4 regions of the Ruminococcus sp. Marseille-P328 genome follow, and region 4 is predicted to be linked to each of the others. Evidence: riboswitches for the same ligand, from Rfam matches in the RefSeq annotation. Region 4 holds a riboswitch; each other region holds the start of a gene.
The links. A riboswitch is a leader RNA that binds a small molecule or an ion and turns the genes downstream of it on or off. The one in region 4 is predicted to bind cyclic di-GMP.
Positions count from the first base shown of each region.

Region 1 (3,275 bases), on a different contig from region 4:
ATAGCCAGAGAGTAGAAAAATATGAGGTATTTGTTAAAGAAGGGGAAATATGGAACAGTATTTACACAGGAACGGTAATTGGCTATCAGAAGATCATTCCTGTTAAGGGGAAAAAAGCCAGGGAAATGAAAATTGTTTTACATGATTTCCGTGTACTTCCGCTTCTAACGTTTATTGGGATTTATCCGGAAAATACCTGAGCGGTTAAGTATTGTTTTATATTATTTCATAAATTAAATAAATAATTATTTATAAAAATACCCTTTAGGAGTAGAAATCATCCTAAAGGGTATTTTCCTCTTAAGCGATATACAGGGGAGGTGGTGGTAGTTTCTACCTTAAGAGGGAAGCATGTGGCAAGTACAACGCCATATGGTTTTCGAGTACATAATACGCTTGACGTAGAAATAAGTAAAAACTATAATTGATATAACTGAAATAAACATATGATATGCCAAAAGAAAAGGAAAAATATTATGGATGTTAACTTCGAGTATTATAAGATTTTTTATTATGTGGCAAAATACCACAATTTTACCAAGGCGGCTCAGGCGTTAAACAACAGCCAGCCTAATATTACCCGGGCCATGAATTGTCTGGAACAACAGCTGAATACCACTTTATTTATCCGTACCAACCGCGGCGTACAGCTCACTCCGGAAGGAGAACGGCTTTATAATCATGTGCTAAGTGCAATGGAGCAGTTTCAGGCAGCAGAAGAGGAGCTGGCAGACAGCTCCGGATTATCTCACGGAAGTGTAGCCATCGGTGCCAGTGAAACTGCCCTCAATATTTTCCTGCTGGATAAATTAAAAAGTTTTCACATGACTTATCCGGGAATCCGGCTGAAGCTTTACAACCATTCCACACCGGAAGCCATTGAAGCTGTTAAAAGCGGAAAGATTGATTTTGCAGTAGTTTCCACTCCGGCAGAGGTGGATTCCCCATTGAAACAGATCATGCTCATGCCGTTTCAGGAGATTCTGGTTGGAGGCACTACTTTTACTGCCCTTGGCAGCCAGGAACTTTCCCTTCGGGAGGTAAAGAACTATCCGATGATTTCTCTTGGGCGGGAAACTATGACCTATAAATTTTACAACAGCGTATTTTTGTCCCATGGCCTGGATCTTTCCCCGGATACGGAAGCTGCCACTGCGGATCAGATCCTGCCTCTGGTAAAATGCGAGCTCGGGCTTGCCTTTTTGCCCCAGCCAATGGCTGCACCTTCCCTTTTGAAAAAAGAGATCGTACAGATTCCATTAAAAGATGAAATTCCGGAACGCCAGATCTGCCTGGTGTATGACAGCCAGCATCCTATGGGAGCTGCGGCAAGGGAACTAAAAAATACAATTGTATCCGGGCGGGGTTAAACCAAGTGTATGGAAAAAATTTTAGAATGCATTTTAATAATGCAAAAGATCCGGAAGTTGGCCCTATTACAGGCTGGCCGCCTCACAAAAACGTAGAAGAAAGTAAAAACGTAATAACCTATGATATTAATTCGGAGAAGCTGACAGAAGAGCAAAAAGAAGTTCCAAGGATATGGAACGATCTGAGTACAAATGAGTAGGAAACAGTAATGTCAATGCTGCGTGGACTTCGGAAGAAGGAGAACAGTTCGAGTATATGTATCGGCTGTTCTTTTTTTAATTTTTAAGTGTTAAAGCGGTGAGGTTTTTCTTGTGTAAAGTGGAGCAATGGAGTATAATAAAATAGGTTTTTTGCAGAATTTTAAAAGCTATAATAAGAAAATCGGCAAAACAGACGAAAGTCTGTGACGCAAAGCTATAGGGCCTGTAAAATGGCAGCCAGTTGCATGAACTGAGGTGCACTGTCTGTGAGACAGTGTTTTTTTACGGTGTTATTTCATAGACGTAACAATAATAATTTTATGGCAGGGAATCAGATATGAAAAATACGAGAAGGATAGTTAGGATAGACAGAAAATGAAAGGAAAAAAAGTGATTGCAGGCATTCTGCTTGCGGGAATTTTAGCAGTCACCCTGGCAGGGTGTAAAAACAAAGATAACACGAAAGAAGAAACTGAAAAGCCTGTTATTACCCTCGGAAGCGATAACTATCCACCATACAATTATCTGAATGAGGATGGTGTACCGACGGGTATAGATGTAGAACTGGCTACAGAAGCTTTCAAAAGAATGGGATATCAGGTGGAGGTTGTCCAGATCAACTGGGAGAAGAAAAAAGAACTGGTAGAGAGCGGAGAGATTGACTGTATCATGGGCTGCTTTTCTATGGAAGGACGTCTTGACGATTACCGCTGGGCAGGACCGTACATAGCAAGCCGTCAGGTGGTCGCTGTAAATGAGAACAGCGATATCTACAGCCTGAATGACCTGGAGGGAAAGAACCTTGCTGTCCAGTCCACAACCAAACCGGAAGGCATCTTTCTGAACCGGACAGATGAAAGAATCCCAAAGCTGGGCAATCTGATCAGCCTAGGACACAGGGAACTGATCTATACATTTCTGGGAAAAGGCTATGTAGATGCAGTCGCCGCACATGAGGAATCGATTGTTCAGTATATGAAGGATTATGATGCAAGCTTCTGTATCCTGGAAGAACCTTTGATGATCACTGGAATAGGTGTCGCTTTTGCAAAAGATGATGACAGAGGAATCTGTGAGCAGATGAGCCAGACTCTGGAAGAAATGCGTCAGGATGGCACATCCCTGAAAATTATTGGAAAATATCTGGATGATCCCCAGAAATATCTGGAGGTGGATGATCTTGGATATTAAGAGAAAGAAAAAAGAAAAACGAATCCAGCTGCTCGGTGGTATGATTGGAATCTGTGTGGCAGTAGTCTCTCTGTTTTATTTCTTTCATGCGGAGAAAACGGAAGCAGAGAAAAGAATGGTAGAGATTGTAAATTATGTCAAAGTGCAGTGTTCCACCTACACCCATTATAATGAATCTTCGGAATCCAAAAGCCTCCTCCGTGCTATTGAAAGTGCCAGACAGATGAGTACAAATATTAAAACGGAAAAAGAAAACGGCGGTCATCTAAGCCGGGAGTTCCTGAAAGAAAACCTGCAGACTCTCTGGGTGGATGGTATCATTGTACTGGATACAGAGGGAAAGACGGACTGCGAATACAGTACGGATGAGTCTCTGACTGATGAGATTACGGAGTATCTGCAAAAAGACATTATTATGGATTTTACCGGATATGAAGAAAGATCTTATTCAGAACGGTTTGCCAGGGAAGACGGATCCTATATTGATATTGCAGCCTGTGCCAGAAAAGATGC
Region 1 is NZ_CAXUBQ010000005.1:111,962-115,236, forward strand. Features, by position in the region: gene ACESTK_RS05410 (alpha-L-fucosidase) at 1-200, shown strand, start outside; gene ACESTK_RS05415 (LysR family transcriptional regulator) at 477-1,370, shown strand; gene ACESTK_RS05420 (hypothetical protein) at 1,397-1,570, shown strand; cyclic di-GMP riboswitch class I at 1,745-1,820, shown strand; gene ACESTK_RS05425 (substrate-binding periplasmic protein) at 1,947-2,762, shown strand; gene ACESTK_RS05430 (ATP-binding protein) at 2,746-3,275, shown strand, end outside.
Region 1: another riboswitch for cyclic di-GMP. It lies ahead of ACESTK_RS05425 (substrate-binding periplasmic protein); the one in region 4 lies ahead of ACESTK_RS17100 (leucine-rich repeat protein).

Region 2 (3,275 bases), on a different contig from region 4:
TCTCTTCTCTCCGGTGAAGAAACACTTCCCGTATTTTCTGTTTTTTCTGCTGCCACAGGCTCTGGTCTTGCAGGTATGGTATTCTCTTCTGCTGTTCCGGAAATAGTCTGCTCATTTTCTGCAGTCTGTTCTTTCCTGTCCTCTTCCAGCATACGTTCAATTAATTCAGGCTTTCTCATAGTAGAAATGCCCTTCAGTCCTCTGGCTTTTGCCAAGTCTTTCAGCGTAGCCAGGGATAATGATTCATACTTTTCTTTCATCAATCATCTACCTCTTCGACTAATACAATTCTAAAACACATTTCAATTTTGATTTAACGGGATACAAATGTCTGATTAGACAGAAGCTATATACTGAATTATAAAAACATCCTTCAAAAAACTTATTAAAGTTTATTTTAACACATTTCAGGCGCCGTGTCTACATCCATTCCAAATATATCTATCCCTGCCTGCAAGAAAGTGATAACCTTTGTTTTGTATTATACACACCTAAGGTTTTTCATTGCAAGAATTTTCTGTCGACGCATATCCCGACTCTTCGACATATATAAGAGTCCTGTTCTCCCGGTGACCCAAAGATAAGTACCAGCTGTCACTTACCTTTTTATAAAATACCGGTTTCCCACGCCTGTGCTATTCACAATAAAACACCCGGAGATATTTCTCCGGGTGCCGGTCATCTTTAAAATTATTAATTCCAGAACGCTCCGTAAATCTTCTGGATCTTAGCGACCTGTGCGTCTGTAATCTGATTCAGTGCATTCTGAACAGCTGCATAAGTCTGTGGTCTGCTACTCTTCAGGGAAGCATTGTTCAGGATGTAATCCTTAACAGATTCTGCAAAATATTCGGAAGCATTCTGTGTTACATAGGCTTTATTAAAAGCTGTAACATTTGCCTTCTCAGCTGCAAAAATGCTCTGGAAGCTTGCTGTCTTATCTGCATTTCCTGCGATAAATGCAAGGAAATGACCCAGCTCATGATAAACAGAATCATCAATCTGCTTCATTGTAATAGATCTTGATCTTGCATCAAAATATCCTGAATAGTTGACGGATGGATCAACAACAAGCTTAAATCCCAGCTGCTGATATGCTGCAATTACACGATTGTCCATCTTGCCTGCAACACTTGCTACATTTTCCTCGTGTTTGCTCTGGTTCTGTGAAGAGTTTGCTGCTGCAGTTACCTGGGCAGCAGAAGTACCAGAAGAAGTAGTGCTTACAGCGGTCTCATTGTTAATTGATACCTGCTGTGTAGTTGTTGTCTGAACAGTTGTTGTGATCTTGGATGTAACAACTTTCTTTTTGGATTTCTTGGTGTATTTCGCTGTTGCTTTGGTAACAACGGTTGTCTTGGTATCTACTGTTGTATTACCGGATTTATTTGTTTTATTGGTTACTTTTGTTTTGGTTTTCAGTTTCTTGGTATAGCTCTTCTTGGAAGCCTTTTTTAATTTAACAGTCTTCCTAGTTGTCTTGGTACTGGAGGTAGTCTTCACAGTAGTCTTCGGCTGGGAAGCCAGTGGAGTTTCATCTTCTATGATGGAAGTCTCCATGATCGGATCTGTGTAACTGGGGAATTCAGGTGTTTCTCCTACTCCTGAGAATAATGAAACGCCGCCGATCACTGCTGCCAATGCTATAGCAGCACAACTGGAAACAACTTTTTTATTTGCGAGCCACTCTGCTAATTTCTTTCCTTTCATAAATAACACACCTTTCTTGAACCATAATGTAACTGACTTGCCGCTATCCGGAAACTATCAGTCCCATCAGTTTGTGGAAATAAAAAAACCGTTTATCAGATTAAATAAACGGTCGCCACAAATAGAAGAACCACGTCTCCTGTCATATTACATTACCTAATCAATATCAATGCGGCAACCGGCTGTCATAGTCCTGAGACCTTAGACCCTTGGCTTTGCGTCCCTGTCTTTCAACAGGTTTGCCTTTTATTCATTTCTTATAATAGAGCAAGTCCTCACTTTTGTCAACGGATTTTCTTTGTTAAAATTCACAAAAATCCGTCTAAAAAATACAAAAATGAAAAAATCTGTAAAACTATCTGAGCTGACCGTAACAACTGATAATCATTCTCAAATAATTTCACAGATTTCTTTTCGCTGTCTGGGTAGTAACATACACCCCTCACAGTTTACGTGTAGATTCCCGTTCTATGAGTCTTCCGGCCAGCATTTGCCGTTTAACCACCTTTTTCCGGTCAATCATGTCAAACAAAGTACGAATACTCTGCTGTGCAGTTTCCACTCTGGGATATTCCAAAGTAGTAATAGATGGATGATAATATTCTGCAATATCCTGTCCATCAGCCCCTGCCACGCAATAATCCTCCGGTACTCTTTTACCGCTGTCAATAATTGCTTTGCAGGCTCCTACAGCCAAAGTATCTGAAATAGCATAAATACAGGAAAAATCTACTCCTGATTCCAAAAGCTCACGGGTACTGTTATAACCATTCTCAATAGTATAAATTCTATTCCCCGGCTTTAAACGGACTATAAGCTTCTCATCGTACTCCAGTCCATTTTTCTCCAATGCCCTTTTATAGCCATTCAGATGGCACCTTCCCAGACCTTCATCTCCGGAAGTAATGAACGCAACTCTTTTATGTCCACAGCTGCACAGATAATCAACCATATTCTGGCTCTCGATCTCTGTATCAATTGTTACAAGAGCGCTTCGAGTATAAGATCCAGTATCCTCCGGAATTGTTTTTCCGGAACTGGCGATCACATACGGAACCCTCACCATTCTCAGCTTTGACTCATCATAATCATACATACCACCAAGAAATATGATTCCCTTGACCTTTTTCTCTTTTTCCAGTTGAAGCGCAAGCTCAACTTCATCTTCATCATCTGCTACATTCTGCAATACCAGGCAGTATTTTCTTTCACGAACCTTTTTCTCCAACACATGCAGCATAACACCCCAGAATGGGTTGCTGATTTCTTTTACCATAACTGCGATCGTATTTGAATCAGCTCGTTTCAGGTTTCTGGCACTGTTATTCGGTACATAATTATACTCTTTGATAATATCCAGAATCTTCTGTTTCGTTTCAGGATTAATGTCCGGGTGATTGTTAATAGCCCTGGACACCGTGCTGACTCCTACGCCACACAGTTTCGCAACCTCTTTAATTGTTATCTGCTCCATAACTGCCCTCCTCATGCAACAATGTGTTCATTATATATGTACTGGCATATCATGGCAAATGATTTTCAATAAAATTTGTAAAAAAATTATT
Region 2 is NZ_CAXUBQ010000025.1:42,374-45,648, forward strand. Features, by position in the region: gene rho (transcription termination factor Rho) at 1-260, opposite strand, end outside; gene ACESTK_RS16270 (hypothetical protein) at 694-1,710, opposite strand; cyclic di-GMP riboswitch class I at 1,881-1,964, opposite strand; gene ACESTK_RS16275 (LacI family DNA-binding transcriptional regulator) at 2,153-3,184, opposite strand.
Region 2: another riboswitch for cyclic di-GMP. It lies ahead of ACESTK_RS16270 (hypothetical protein); the one in region 4 lies ahead of ACESTK_RS17100 (leucine-rich repeat protein).

Region 3 (3,275 bases), on a different contig from region 4:
GCATTGCTCCAAACATATATACCACTGTAATCATCATGTTCTCCTATAACATGAAGTCCTTTTTCTTCTGCCTGAAAAGATAGTGACTCCGTGATTTCCTGACATACCTGATCCAGATTGATGGATTCATCACCAAAAACCACTGTATCTGATTCTAACTTTGCCATATCTAAAACATCATTTATCAATGATAGTAGCAGTTTCGATGACTCATGTATTTTATTCATGCAATCCTTTGCCCGCTCAGCATCATTTCCGCTTTTCTCAAGAATCGTAAGCATACCAATAATACCATTGATCGGTGTTCTGATATCATGAGACATGTTATTTAAAAAGGAAGTCTTAGCCTTATTGGCACTCTGTGCTTCTACAAGTGCATTTTGTAATTCCTGCTGTTTTTCTTCAAGCTCCTGATTCAGCTTCAATGCCTGCTCAGCAGACTTCTTGGATTTTTCTTCCGCACGTTTTGATTTTTTCAAAGAATCAAGAATTATACACAGAACAACGAAAAAAGAAATTCCAGCGATAAGTGAAACTGTCAGTAAATTGTCCTGAATAAAATCCTTCGCTGTAACTTTTCGTAAGGAAGCATTATACGAAACTACTGCACCTGAAAATTGAGTTGTAGGCATAGATGTCAGTGTTTTATTCAGAATGGACAAAAGAACCGGTTCTCCCTGCAGAATAGCAAATGGAACATCAGCTTCTTTTGTCAGGAAAACACTATGAAGCTTATTATTTTTCAAATAGTCTGAAACAGTACCTGAATTGCTTACAATACAATCCGTCTCCCCTTTCTGCATTGCTTTTACTGCTGCATCTGATGTTTCATATTCCACAACCTTCCATTGCGGATAATTGTATGAAAGATATGCTTTCAATGCAAAATCATCTTTTTCAACGGCAACTATATTCTCTTTATTTTCATCAAAAGAATCCTTTGCCGTAATTGCTGCCATATTGAGAGTCAACAGCGTATCCGACAAAGCAAATCCATTTGTTTCTGCAAAGTATGGATTCTGGTTTGCATGAAAAATCAGGTCTATTTTTCCATCCTGCAATGCCTGAAGCAGTTCACTTCTTGTCTCATATCCATTTAATTCAAATTCCAGAGTCTGACCTTGCAGACAATTTTCTGCAAGATCCACATAATCTGTAATAACACCTGTCAGTTTACCTGTTGATGGATCTACACTGCTGATACCTCCATCCTGATTCAGATACCCTATCCGGATTGCACCATGCTGCCCGATCCACTCACTTTCTTCTTTTGAAAGAAACGAGCTGCTCTGTGCAGAAAGATAACGCCTGTAGAGATCATCTGTGTAAAATGGGTTGTCATCCTTGATTCTGCGCATAGCACTATCCAGTGCTTCTTTGATATCCGGACGTTCTGGATTTATAGCGAAATAGATTTCTGTCTCTCCAATACTTGTAAGCGGTGAAATATCCGATTCTTCCCAACGGGATTCTTCTACCGAAACGAAGCAGTCAATTTCATGTTTCGACAGTTTGTCCATAACTTCTGCGGTATTAGAAACATTGACATGCTGCATATGCAGACCATACTTTAACTCCCATTCGTTAAGCACATCCTCCGTTATATTATCTTTAAACACACCAATATTTTTTCCCTCAAAAGAATCCAGATTTCCTGCTGTAAGATCCATATTGGATGCATCCGTATAGATGTAATATTTCTCTTCCCCCATAGGCATATCGGAAAAAAGCATATTTTCAGCACGTTCGTCTGTATAGGAAATGTCACCAAGAATATCAATCTCTCCATTTTCCAACTGTGTAAAGCAGTTTTTCCAATCACTTGTTATGTATTTATATGTCCATCCTGCATAACCTGCAATATCTTGAAGATACTCATAACCATAGCCGCTTCTTTCTCCCTTTTCATTGACGGTATTATAAGTTTCTTCAAAAGATCCTACCCGGATAACATTGTCAGAGTTTTCTTTGGCAAATGTAGGAACGGATAAAACAATAAAACATATAATTGTGCAAAATATAATGTAACAAAATTTGAAATTCATTATATTCTGTACTAATTTGCACTTCTTCATCTTTCTCCCCTCCTCTAGGCTACAGTTGCTTGCTTCCAGATTTTAATTTTACATTCATTAATTGTCAATAACCTCCCCGCTATTTTTCCAAACAGCTTCTGTATTACTTATTCAAGTGCTCTACCATAAAAAAGCACTGCCAAACAGACAGTGCAACCTCATTTCATGCAACTGGCTGCCATTTTACAGGCCCTATAGCTTTGCGTCCCAGACTTTCATCTGGTTTGCCGATTTCCTTATTATAGCTTTAATACTTATGCAAAAAAACTGATTTCATTATACTTTAATGCTCTAGTATACACAAGAAAACATTACCGTTTTAACGACAAAAATAAAAAAAGAACAGCCGATACATATACTCGAACTATTCTTCTACTTCCGAAGACCACGCAGCATTGACATCACTGTTTCCTGCTCATTTGTACTCAGATTATTCCATATCCTTAAAACTTCTTTCTGTTTTTCTGTCAGATTCTCTGAATTACCTTCCTGAAAAAACTGTGATAATGTCACGCCCAAAGCTGTACATATTTTTTCAAGTGTGATCAGCGACGGCAGGTTTTCCTGCGCCATGATTCTTCCCAGTGATGACTGGGAAATTCCAAATACACATAAGCATGATACAATAGAGGCATGCTGAAGGAGGATCTCATATGGCAAAGCAAGCTGTACAATTTCTTCTTTTGTATGATATTTGTTATTCAACTCCATCGTTATTTTTAATGCCCTTTGAGACAGCTCATGCATGATCAGATGGTCTTCACTTCCACCGTCTACAGTATATCCGTGATTCATATTACTCAAATATTCTTCAAATGTCATGATTAACCAACCCCATTTTCTTTAAAAAATTTCTGGATTTTATCAAATGGGATTACATCCAGATTATCATAAAGATCTGTATGAACAGCCCCTGGAATTGTCAGCAACTCTTTATTGGATGTGTACTTGCTGTCCTTGATCATATTTTCATAAGCATCTTTTCCAAAATAATAACTGTGCGCTTTTTCTCCATGAACGATAAGGACTGCACTTCTGATTTCATTACAATACTTTAATATTGGCTGATTCATAAATGACATACATCCAATACTGTTCCAGCCCCCATTGGAATTCAGGCTCCTTTTATGATAACATCTGCCTTTATAATACTCACTATAATCTTTTACGAAGAGAGGGGCATCTTCCGGAACCGGAAGT
Region 3 is NZ_CAXUBQ010000001.1:334,461-337,735, forward strand. Features, by position in the region: gene ACESTK_RS01555 (response regulator) at 1-2,075, opposite strand, end outside; cyclic di-GMP riboswitch class I at 2,239-2,314, opposite strand; gene ACESTK_RS01560 (helix-turn-helix domain-containing protein) at 2,448-2,897, opposite strand; gene ACESTK_RS01565 (alpha/beta hydrolase) at 2,900-3,275, opposite strand, start outside.
Region 3: another riboswitch for cyclic di-GMP. It lies ahead of ACESTK_RS01555 (response regulator); the one in region 4 lies ahead of ACESTK_RS17100 (leucine-rich repeat protein).

Region 4 (3,275 bases):
GTTGTATCATTAACATTTTATTCATAAGAGCTGGTGGAAGAGGGATCAGAAATGGTCTCTCTTTTTTGCCCTACTGCCAGATTGGAAAATAATTTCTGCGGTATATACCGACATGTATTTGACCGGGGCATGTAAAAATTCCAGAGTTTATAAGTACCCCCTGGGGGAGCAGTGGTAGTGTTTTTATGGCTAGTAAAAAGTACCCCCTCCACCTTTAAATATATATTGTTAAAAAAATAACAATATAATCACATTTTGAAGCGTTGCGATAGCAGTATTTATAAGGGATTGCATGTACTTGCAAGTGTTTCAAGGTATCGACCATGGTATCGTATAAATCCTTATTTTTAAAGGGCTTGTGCAAAATTAGATTGTTAAATAAATAACAAAAATTGCACAAAATTTCATGTCTCATAGTCCGTAAACCCTTATAAACATTGACTTTTTTCGATACGGTTCGACTTTATTTTGACTCTCTGAGAAGCCAGTAAATATAAGGATTTGAAAGGGGCGATTTTTATACTGTATCGCCTTTGATTTATCGTGGCTCTGTGTGGCTGATATATAATATTCCTGGGAAGCTTGATCCAGGCAGAGTATCAACATTAGGAATTGCAGTAATTATTTCTTTGTTGGCTTCTTTCTTTTGTAAAATGGACAACGAGAAGAATCTATACATATTTTGCTGTCAAGTTTGCAAGATTTTTTATCTACTATATAATTTTCACAGTTGATCCCAGTCTTCCAGTTTTTCGTGTTTTATAGAAGTTGCATCCACTATCAGGCACATGCAAAACACTTTTCCTACCATCATACATGCGAGGCTTCTTCTTTTGGTAAACGGAATTGCTTTTCACGGTTGGAACCTCCATTATGTATTTTTATAACAGGTATTAATATTCGTTGTTTTCTTTCAGATGTTCAAAACAGTAATGTGTTCCACCATAACAAGGGGCACCGCATCTCCAGCAAGTGCTATATTTTTGAGGAGATATAGTATATCTATTTTTTTTTCTGGATCGATGGATTTTCATTTTGGTAAAAGCATATTTAGGAGAAGTTGTTAATGTTCTTCCAACCGGTGAAGATGTATTGTTGCTTACGCTGTTATTCTTCTTTTTGTGCCTTTTTTTGCTTGGAGACAAATTTGGTTTAGGGGCAACGTTTGGCACAATTTTAGCATTCGGGTGACGTTCAAAAATATTAGAGCTTTTATGCGTAATAGCTGAAGGCTTAATACGAGCTAACTTTTTGGCCGTTTCAAGTTGTACTATGGGTTTCGTTGGATCAATTTTTTTTAGGTGTTCGACATTTGGACATTTCTTTTTACGCTTAATAATTGTTATTGGTTTATTTTCTTTTGCTTTAGATACAAGTGTAGTGTTGGAGCCTTCGCAGTAGGCAATATTTTCACCCTTTTTTGGGAACTGTTCAAATTTTAAAGAACACACAAAACAATTTTGATTGTATTTATGACAAAATCTTGTACTTTCTGTAAGCTGCTCGCAGGTAATACGATATTCTCGAAAAAAGCGTTTGGTTTCGCCATTTATATTTTGCTCAAATATTTTGGAGATTGTTATTTCGCCCATATAAGATGCTCCTTTTCATTAATAACGTTACCACAATCTATTTTCCTCAAGTATAGCACCACTATCCTTAAAATACCATAAAAATTTATGAAAAACATCCAATATAAGACCAAACTGTACCATGTATTTGTTGACTTTCCCATACCATAAGCGTATAATTTTGCTTATATAAATCAAGCAAAAACCGAATATCAGGCAAAGTAGTCGAAAGGCTACGGCGCAAAGCTATAGGGCCTGTAAAATGGTAGCCAGTTGCAACGTGAAAAGAGCATTGCTTGTCTGAAATATATTCTGGTAAGTAGTGCTTTTATTTTAAGGAGGAAAAGAGATATGAGGAAGAAAAGGATTTTAGCAGTATTGTTATCATCTGCAATAGCATTTTCGGGAATGCCTGGTAATGTGTTCGCTGCAGAAGATGTTGCCTTGGAAGATGGATTCTCTGATGGTGAAGAGATTACAGAAGATGTAACTGAAGAATCTGTTGAAGATGTGAGAGAATCTGTACCGGAAATAGATCAAGGCTCAGAGGATTTCACTGGATTTTCAGATGGTGAGAGTGAAGATTTTGTAGCCGAAGAAGAGTTAGAAGATGAAACTGATCCAGAAACTCAGGTATTTGCTGATGCCGAAGGTGTTGTTGAGACTGGAAAATGCGGAGATGATCTGACTTATACAATTACCGGAGATGGGACTAATGGATATACATTGACCATTAGTGGTACTGGTAAGATGTATGATTATTATATAAATAAATATGCACCATGGAAATCAAAAAATATAATTAACATTATTATAAATAGTGGAGTAACAACAATTGGGGAGTGTGCATTTGAAAAGTGCACTAATTTGACAAATATTGTAATTCCAGAGGGTATAACAAGTATTGGTGGAAATGCGTTTGACACTTGTAATAAATTGGAAAATGTTGTAATACCAGAAAGTGTTGTTAAAATTGGACCATATGCATTTATTGATTGTAAAAATTTAACCAACATAATAGTACCAGAAAATGTTACTAGAATAGAAGATGGTGTATTTTGTGGCTGTTTAAATATGAATGATATTACTATTCCTAAAAACGTTAAATATATTAGTAATATTGCATTTCTTGGATGCGGATTAAAGGTGGTAAAATATACTGGCACAAGTGAAGAGTGGGATGCAATAGGTGTTATCGAAACAGAATTATGTAAAGCCAAAGTATATTATAATTATGATCCAAATCATACTCATGTATATGAAGAACAAATTACTAAGGCTGCAACATGTACTCAAGCAGGAGAAAAAACTGAAACTTGTAAATTCTGTGGAGATGCTTTAATCAAGGAGATACCTGCAACAGGTCATACAGTTGCAATAAATCCAGCTGTAGAAGCAACATGTGTACAGCCAGGTAAAACAGAAGGAAGTCATTGCTCGATATGTGGAGAAGTGATACTAGAGCAGAAAAGTGTTCCAGCATTAGGTCATATGTGGGATGAAGGAACGATAACCAAAGAACCTACTTGTACGGAGAATGGAGAAAAAACATATACTTGTAGCAGATGTAATGAAATCAAAATAGAAAGAATTGCTAAAATAGAGCATACCATTGTAGTAGATTCAGCTATAGAATCAACATGTACACTGGTTGGAAAGACAGAAGGAAAGCATTGTGCTGTATGCGGAAAGATAATACAAGCG
Region 4 is NZ_CAXUBQ010000028.1:18,948-22,222, reverse strand. Features, by position in the region: gene ACESTK_RS17110 (hypothetical protein) at 1-27, shown strand, start outside; gene ACESTK_RS17105 (hypothetical protein) at 894-1,592, opposite strand; cyclic di-GMP riboswitch class I at 1,777-1,852, shown strand; gene ACESTK_RS17100 (leucine-rich repeat protein) at 1,923-3,275, shown strand, end outside.